2 regions of the Fictibacillus sp. 23RED33 genome follow, and region 1 is predicted to be linked to the other one. Evidence: predicted binding sites of a transcription regulator. Region 1 holds the regulator's gene; the other holds the start of a gene.
The links. The regulator LexA, encoded in region 1, represses DNA repair genes until DNA is damaged. The targets are predictions, from matches to a motif close to CGAACATATGTTCG.
Positions count from the first base shown of each region.

Region 1 (4,359 bases):
ACAGCCATCGCAATCCCTTGACCAAGCGGGCCAGTTGTTGCTTCAACACCAACCGTATGACCGAATTCTGGGTGACCTGGAGTCTTACTTCCCCATTGTCTGAAATTCTTCAGATCATCAATTGTTAAACCATATCCACTCAAATGTAGCAAGCTATATAACAACATCGATCCATGTCCTGCTGATAGTACAAAACGGTCACGGTTGAACCATTCAGGATTTGCAGGATTATGGTTCATGAATTTAGACCATAAGCTATATGCCATAGGCGCAGCACCCATCGGCATACCTGGATGCCCTGAGTTCGCTTTTTCTATGCTGTCGATAGAAAGTGTTCTTATTGTATTAATTGCTAATTCATCAATAGTTCGTGACAAAAAAATCATCCCTTCATATGTACTAAACAGTTTTGACTTTCATAATAAACGTTCAAATGCAATTAGACAAGACAAACACATTTTTAACTATAGTTATTTTACCATCTACTCATGAAAACATACAAAAACCGCCTGTTATCCTACAACTTTTTCGTTGTATTAGAACAGGCGGTTAAATTTTATTATGCGAGACCTGGTAAGTGACATGAAAAATGATCCGTATTTTCATCATAATCAAGTTTCATATTCTCAACGAACCATTTATCTTCGTTTCGAACAAAAAATCGAAGACCTTCAATCTCTTGAATGTAATCGTTCTCTTCAGGCACATCAGCGGTCACACCAAGGGAAAAACCTCCCGAGTCACCACTTCCTGCATATTTTACGAAAAGTCTTAAAGCCTCTGACGCTTCTAAAGCAATATCCTTATAAAGGTTCGCAGCTGCACTTGTAATTGAAAAAGTCAAAATATTCTCCCCTTTCAAAGTTGTTATATAACAGTATATACTAATGTGTATAGATTGCAACAGAAAAAAATGCCTATTTACAGTGAGTAAATAGGCATTTCTTATTAATGTTTGAGGTTATTTTTATTATCTTTACTTCGTTTTAATTTTTCAGGTGTTACATCATCCCCGTTCGGATCAACAAAGGTCATACCATGCAAATCTTGAACGAAGGATTTACGGAAAACTTGTAAATATTCTTCTCGTAGTTTTTTTTGTTCAGCTTTTTCTGCTGATGTTAAATCTGATTGTTTAGATTTTCTAGACAGTTCATTTATACGTTGCATCTTATCTTTAGATAACATAGTAAAAACTCCTTTTTAAAGCATTCTTCACTCTATCCTACAGCAGAATGAAAGGAATTTCTAGTTATCTGTATTTTCCACATGTTCTTTATATCTTCTATGTACGGTTGCTTTAGACACATCAAAGCCCAGCCCTCTAAGCGTTAAAGCAATGTCATGAAATGTAAGCTTCATGTTCTTTAATCGTACGATTTCAGAGATTGGCACTTCCTTTTTGTCTCTGCCACCACCAGTTTGATTTTTTAAATTCTTTTGAGGTTTATACCCTTCTTTAACAGCTTTTCTCATTCCACGCTTGATCTTCATATTATGAAGCTTTCGTTGGTATTCTTCTACAGTAGACACAATATCAAGCACCATTTCGTCCGCTTCTGTTAATGTGTATTCTCCGTTATTAGAGAGCGTATAAACTTTAATGTTGTATTTGATCAACTGATGAAGTAATGCCATCTTAGCTTTTCCTCTACCTAAACGAGTATCATCTTGCACAAGAAGGCACTGAAACTCTCCATCCCTTGCAAGATCTAATATATTTAACAACTCTTCTCGATCTAAAGAAAAACCACTTGCTTTTTCACGGTAACAATTCAAAACTTCAAATTTAAATTGTAGTGCTAACTTCTTTAGTTCCGCTTCTTGTCTTTCTAATGAAGTTATTTGTTCATCTTTATCTGTACTAACTCTGGAGTAAATGATTGCTTTCATTGTTTAAAACCCGCTTTTTTATTTATTGACTGGTATGATTACTTTCTGACCTGGAAAAACAGCTGCCGCATTTACACTGTTCTTCTTTTCGACCCATTTTATAAATTCCCAATTGGAATAATGGTGCTTGGCATTATACTCTTCAGAAAGACTCCACAGTGAGTCCCCCTCCTGTATGGTTACTTCGATATATTGAGCTTCTTGTGAGGCAAGATTTGATAACGTAAAAAATATACCACCTAACAACCCTAAAAATACAATAACATGCATTGTCCCTTGTTTCATTGTGATATCCCCTTTCAACAAACGTTTGTTCGCATCTCTTACATTCATAATAACTGGAACATTTGTTCGGTGTCAACTATTTTTTCGAACTTATGTTTGTATCTCTTAATTCTCCATGATATACTTTTTATAGATAAAAAATTCGGTGAGGTGCTAAAAAATGACTAAATTATCCAGACGACAATTGGATATATTGGCTTTCATAAAAGAGGAAGTATCACAAAAAGGGTATCCGCCTTCAGTTCGTGAAATTGGAGAGGCAGTTGGCCTTGCATCAAGCTCTACCGTTCACGGACATTTAGCAAGACTTGAAAAAAAGGGGCTTATAAGGCGAGATCCAACAAAGCCAAGAGCAATTGAAGTATTAGGTCTAGAAGACAACATCCCTTCTGTTCGTTCTGTTTCAATCCCTGTGATCGGTAAAGTTACGGCAGGTATTCCAATCAGTGCAGTTGAGAACGTAGAAGAATACTTCCCTCTACCTGAGCACGTTGTTGGGGACGAGAACGTATTCATGTTATCTGTTGTTGGTGATAGTATGATTGAAGCAGGAATTTTCAATAGGGACTTAGTTGTTGTAAAACAGCAGCCTACAGCAAATAATGGAGATATCATCGTAGCTATGACCGATGAAGATGAAGCGACTGTAAAAAGATTCTTCAAAGAAAGAAACCATATCCGCTTGCAACCTGAAAATTCATCGATGGAACCGATCATCTTACAGAGCTGTACGATTTTAGGTAAAGTAATCGGCGTATACCGAAGTATTCATTAATCTAATCCTTAATTCTGAATTTTCCTTAGAAGAAGTATCTAATTGACTAGATACTTCTTTTTTTCGTCCTATTACTTTACTAATTCATAGATTAATAATACTTTTAAAAGATCATTCATAGGCACTCCGGTACTCGACTAATGAAGGATTAGTTCTATTAATTGACTGAATATTAAGTCTTTTTATCCATTTACATATTATACCTAAATAGTTTAAATTGGCAATGTAACGAGGTTAACCAAAACTCCTTTGCTCTTCGTTTAACTTTAATCATTTTAATAACAATCGTATGAATTGATAGGAGGTGATCGAAGGGAGGACAAGTGTTATTATTTCAGAATAAAAAATTACGAATAATGGGAGTGAGAATAATGCGCAAAAAACTATATCTTTATATGATTTGTTTTGCTCTTGCCGCAGTAGTATTTTCACCTAAGACATATGCAGAAAAAGAGTATACGATTAAGTCATTTGACTACGTGAATGTGGACGGTAAAGCTGTCGAATCTAATGCTTTTAAGCTACTAGATGATCACATCAAAGTGACTATGGTACTTCCAAAACAGAATAAGAGCGGCGATTGGTTGGCATATGGATTCACAAACATGAAAGAATTAAATGCCTATATCGAAAAGGACAAGCTTAAACAACAAAAGAAAATCGATACGATGGGTACAGGTGCTTGTTGTACAGACTTTTATGAGAACAAGAACAAAGGTGGCGCCTACATTTATTGGAGAGACGGTTTTAAGAACCTCCCTTCAAGCTGGAATGATAGAATCTCATCACTAAGCACTGCATCACCTTCATCAAGCTACTCGACCACGCTCTGGCAGCATACTTCATCACAAGGCTATGGAAAAGGAGTCTTATTTAAGCACTCTGATTGGTATGGTAAGACTGCAAACATGGCATCTGACTGGAACAATATTGCATCCGCCATCGAGATCAAATGATTTTAAAACCCCTGACTTCTATGCTGTCAGGGGTTTTGTTTCTAAGTAGTATAAAGTTATTCGGTGTTCCCTTCCCATGCTTCCATACCACCTACCATATTGTTCACATTAAAACCGTAGCTTTGAAGAAGCTTATATGCCCGACTGCTTCTACCTCCAGAACGACAAACTAATACGTACTCTTTAGATTTGTCCAATTCATGTATACGAAACTCTAACAAACCTAGTGGGATATTCATGGTTGTTGGTATTTTTCCTTCTTTCACTTCAGATGTTTCACGAACATCAATCATATGAAGAGATTGCCCTTCTTTTAATTTTTTCTCAAGTTCTTTAGCCGTTAACTGTTTCACTCTCTATTCCTCCTATACATGTGACCGCAATATACCCTGATGGGGTATATTGTCAAGGTGTTCCTCTCTCCCAAATGTCAGAAGCCAATCTCATTAA
Region 1 covers NZ_JACZDX010000001.1:1,219,529-1,223,887, reverse strand. Annotated here, with positions in the region: gene tkt (transketolase) at 1-386, opposite strand, end outside; gene IHV09_RS06390 (HesB/YadR/YfhF family protein) at 560-844, opposite strand; gene IHV09_RS06385 (DUF896 domain-containing protein) at 949-1,188, opposite strand; gene IHV09_RS06380 (YneB family resolvase-like protein) at 1,249-1,893, opposite strand; gene yneA (cell division suppressor protein YneA) at 1,912-2,178, opposite strand; gene lexA (transcriptional repressor LexA) at 2,339-2,953, shown strand; partial or broken gene IHV09_RS06365 (hypothetical protein) at 3,400-3,909, shown strand; gene IHV09_RS06360 (rhodanese-like domain-containing protein) at 3,966-4,262, opposite strand; gene IHV09_RS06355 (sulfite exporter TauE/SafE family protein) at 4,356-4,359, opposite strand, start outside.

Region 2 (4,359 bases), on a different contig from region 1:
TTAAACCTTATTAGAACAAAACGATACATTCATTTTTTTATAGTCCTTAATAAAAACAAAAGAACCCTTAAACAACAAGGATTCTAATAGTTAATCTAAAGTTTTGAGAATGAAACAAAATATCTATTTTGTTAGATTCGGATTAGTGCGAGACATAATCTTAACTAAAAGATTAGCTATGATTTTTGCTTCTCAAATAGAATGCTATTTTTAGTGAATGGATCAATGTATTTACAATGGAGTAACTAGTTCATTAAGTATATTTTCAAACCAGATATTTTCGTTTGCCATACGATTATGATCTACTAAATATACTCGGAGGTTTGCAGATGAGTTCAATCGTAGCTTTTGCTGGTAATATCTAGAAAGCTGCTGTTCCGTCCGATTATCACTTTTATAGTGAAAAATAAACAGACGCTTATTTTCTTGTTCAACTAGACTTCTAAACATACCGTTGATATGACCATCATCTCCATTAAAGCCATATCCAATTACACAAACAGCATCTGAACTAACGAAGTAATCATAGAGATCTACATATTTTCGCGACATATCAACCGACGTTAGTGGTTTAACACCACTTTGCGTGAACATAAACGGAACAAGGATTCTACCTTGTCTATCTTCTGCTGTCGGCTCAGTCAAAATGGCATTTTTATAGGGATCATAATATTCGTTAACACTACCGTTTAAATGAAATACTGGAACTGCCTCAATTTCTGTTTCAGCAATTACTCTCTGTACAAAATTATTGTAATTTGTTGAACCGATTGCCTTTAATTCAAAATAATTTCCCATATTTAAAAGGTCATGATAATAACCTGGACCTTCTGAAATTTTCATTTCGTCTACACGTACATGATTTGTAATATACCGTTGTACCGTGTGAAGGAAAATTGCAATTCTGCTAAACTTTGCCCATTGTGCTTTTGGATTATATAAATAACGAAAATGGCTATCAATTAACGCCTGATAATCCATCGCTTGACAATATATTTCTTCTAATATAGTTCGTCCTAGTTCCCTAAAAATGGTGAGTCCTTCTGTATCTGCATGAACTTCAATAGGAGCTTCTTCGATCACGATCTCCATACCTGTTTGTCCAACACCTTGGTAATTCAAAGAGAATATTCCTGATAAGTCGTCAAATACACTTATCTCATCTGGTGCCGCCGTAAACAATTCTTCATTCAATTGCGAAACTAAGCTCTGTCCAATAGCGCCAACTAGCAACTCCAAATAAGCCCTTACAATACGTTTTAAATAACGATCAGTAGGATGCTTTTCTAATAAACGTAAGAATGCAGAAAAATAATCAGATTCAAACAATGGTACACGAGTTGCTAACTTTTCATTTAACCTTATAGCTTGGTTGTATCTCATATCCCCAATTTGTTCATTTGTTTCAACAGTAAACTTCTCTCTAACAACGTCTTCGCTTACTTTCCAGCTTCTAAGCAAATTAGTGATATTGCTATCAAATTTATCAAGATAGTCTAATATGTTACTTCTTCTGTTTTCTAAACTTGATGCAATTAGTCCCTCAAATTCACCTTTTCCAAAAACATTTAGCCTCTTGCTTGCGTAATTATCTGGTAACCACTGAGATGCAATTTGAGAACGTGAGTCAATGTTTTGAATCTGTTCTCGGAATGTTTCTTTATCCTCTTCATTTGAAACTCTGAAAATTTCTAACGCAAATTTACCGCCTGAAGGCAGTCCATATCCTATTTCTGCTCCTGCTCCAAAGAAAATAGACAATTTAGGTAATGTCATGTTTTACTTTTCCCCCACAAATATTATTTTCTATTATTTTACATTGAATTTCGAAATATCACAAAAAAGTTATGTCTTATATATCCCCATTCTAAAGAATATAAAAAGCAGCCTAAAGGCTCTTAATCTTCAAACAAAAGTCAAAAAGTCTAAATTTATATTTCGACAAGCAGGAGGAATTTTCTCTGATTCTCTGAATCAACCCTTCTATCACAACAATAGTAGTATTAAAAGCCTGTTGTTAACCGAACGTATATTCGCATATAATGACAGAAAGGATTAAATGCGTGGAGGGATTTACTATGATACGTGATCGAGGAAACATCAAGTGGACAGCAATGATGCTGCCAGAACATATGAAGGAACTAAGAGCCTTTGATTTGGCTCAAACAAAGAAAGTGAAACCTGAACTGGATGAACAGCGCCTCTCCCTTATGGAAGAGACAATCAGTAAAGCGATGGGTGAAAACTTGGAGCTATGTTTTACATATTTTCAAAGTGATGATTTTCACCTGTATATTGGTAAAGTGCATTACATAGATACATATCGAAAAGAATTGAGAATAGTGGACTTTCATGAGGAGACATTCCGTTTAAAACTCGAAAACCTGGTAGACGTTAGAATTCATTAAACACGATGAAAGGGCAATGGACCTCTTCATTGAGTATTAAGATTCAATAATCCCTATTTTAAGGACTTTTGTGGCCACAAAAAAATCGCTCTTTATGAAAGAACGATCGGTTACTTCTTTTGTCATTTAGCTTCTTCTAGTTCCCTAAGCAGGATTTCCGCGCCTTTTGGACTCAACACAAATTTCCCATGACCATACGTCCTGTTTTCGTTGGTTATCTCACCGGTAATCGCACACGCATTATGGGCAATATATTTTTGGAGAATGATTTTATCATCATCTACAAAAATCTCTATTTCATCCTTAATTTCAATCTCTAGGACTCTTCTTAACTCAATGGGAATAACAATTCTCCCCAGCTCGTCTACCTTCCTTACAACACCTGTACTTTTCATGCTTATATCTTCCATTCTTAGGACGTGGGACGTCCGGTTAATTCTCCGACAAATTCTATATCATCGATCTTCCAGCCTTGCTCTTTCACATAAATAAGAGACGTTTTGACAATCACCGTTTCTGTATTCGATACATTATTATACTCGGTCGAAAGCTTGAATTCATTAAAGAACTCTGCCTCCATCTTCGATGACTGATATTCAAACGGCTTCAGCCCAACCATGGTTGATTTGACGGATTCTTTGGATTCCGGTGGTTTCGTTCCTGAAGGATGAGTCGCTTTAAATCCACGATCAGTCATTAAGGGACGAATCTTTTGATAGCGTTCAGCCGTAGTTTCATAAGTGAAAAACGCTTCAAGGAACGACCGATTTTTAGAAAGTGCCTCGGTTTGTGGAACAGAGGTTAAGGATTTAATTTCTTCTTCATAATGACGCTGATTCGACCTGACTTCCTGCAGCTGGGAGCGTAAGCTAAAAACGTACATGATGATGATCATTGCTGCAATAAAAGCACCTATAAGCATCATGTGATTTTTCTTTTGGCTGGGTTCCATGATTTTCACCTCCACTACTACTGAATTCTTCTAAACCCTAGGAAAGGATAAATGTTTTTCCACTCTTGAACGGATGAATAAGAAGTGCCGTTGCTGCCGTTCGCATTAATGAATTGGCCATCTCCTACATACATGCCGACGTGAGAAGCTCCTGGTTTATAGGTGGAGAAAAAGACTAAATCTCCCGGTTTTATTTGATCTTCAGGAACAGGAATGGTTTTATCGTATTGAGATTGTGCTGTTCCATACATATCTATGCCAACCTGAGCAAAAGCATATTCGAGTAATCCCGAACAGTCAAATCCGCCGGCTGCTGGTGTTCGACCTCCCCATACATAAGGCCGGCCAAGAAATTCTTTCATAATGTGATGAACTTCCTCTACATCAAATGACTGGCTTCCATCTCCCACCACCACATTCCCACCATTTCCGCCCTCATAATAGCGAAGGACGTGTTCAACATAGTGAACGTCTCCATACCGGGACCATCCATTTTTCGCAGCCATCATCTCACTAAAATCAATAGCGATTTCCTTGGAATACCCACCGCGCTCCAAAGCATAGCCAATAAATCCATTCCCAAAATTATAAGACTGCAAAGATAGATTAATATCTCCTTTGGCTTGTTTCATCACATCCGCAAAATACTTCACCCCAATCTGAATGGAGTATTCAGGATCGGTAATAGCACCAGGTGGTAATCCGATTGATTCAGAACTCTGCATCACATCTAAATGTCGGCCACCACTTTCTTGTTGGATCAGAGCCATAATCAGCCCGACATATTCTCCAATCCCATTTTCCTCTGCATATTTCCGAATGAGGGGTTCATATCGAAGGACTTCAGCCGATACCTCTGCTGTTCCTCCTGCTCCTTCTCCTGAAAGCCCGGAGTCAAATTGATTCTCTCCGCCCAGACTAATCGAGATGAATAAAGCAATGCCGAAAATGGATAGGAGGAGGAGAAGTATCCCTGCAATCACCCACGTAAGAGGGTTT
Region 2 covers NZ_JACZDX010000008.1:8,750-13,108, forward strand. Annotated here, with positions in the region: gene IHV09_RS18990 (SIR2 family protein) at 232-1,776, opposite strand; gene IHV09_RS18995 (YolD-like family protein) at 2,079-2,408, shown strand; gene IHV09_RS19000 (AbrB/MazE/SpoVT family DNA-binding domain-containing protein) at 2,531-2,803, opposite strand; gene IHV09_RS19005 (hypothetical protein) at 2,821-3,360, opposite strand; gene IHV09_RS19010 (bifunctional lytic transglycosylase/C40 family peptidase) at 3,378-4,359, opposite strand, start outside.
Region 2: a site for LexA is predicted at 2,023-2,036, ahead of IHV09_RS18995 (YolD-like family protein). Genes of this name have one in related genera too.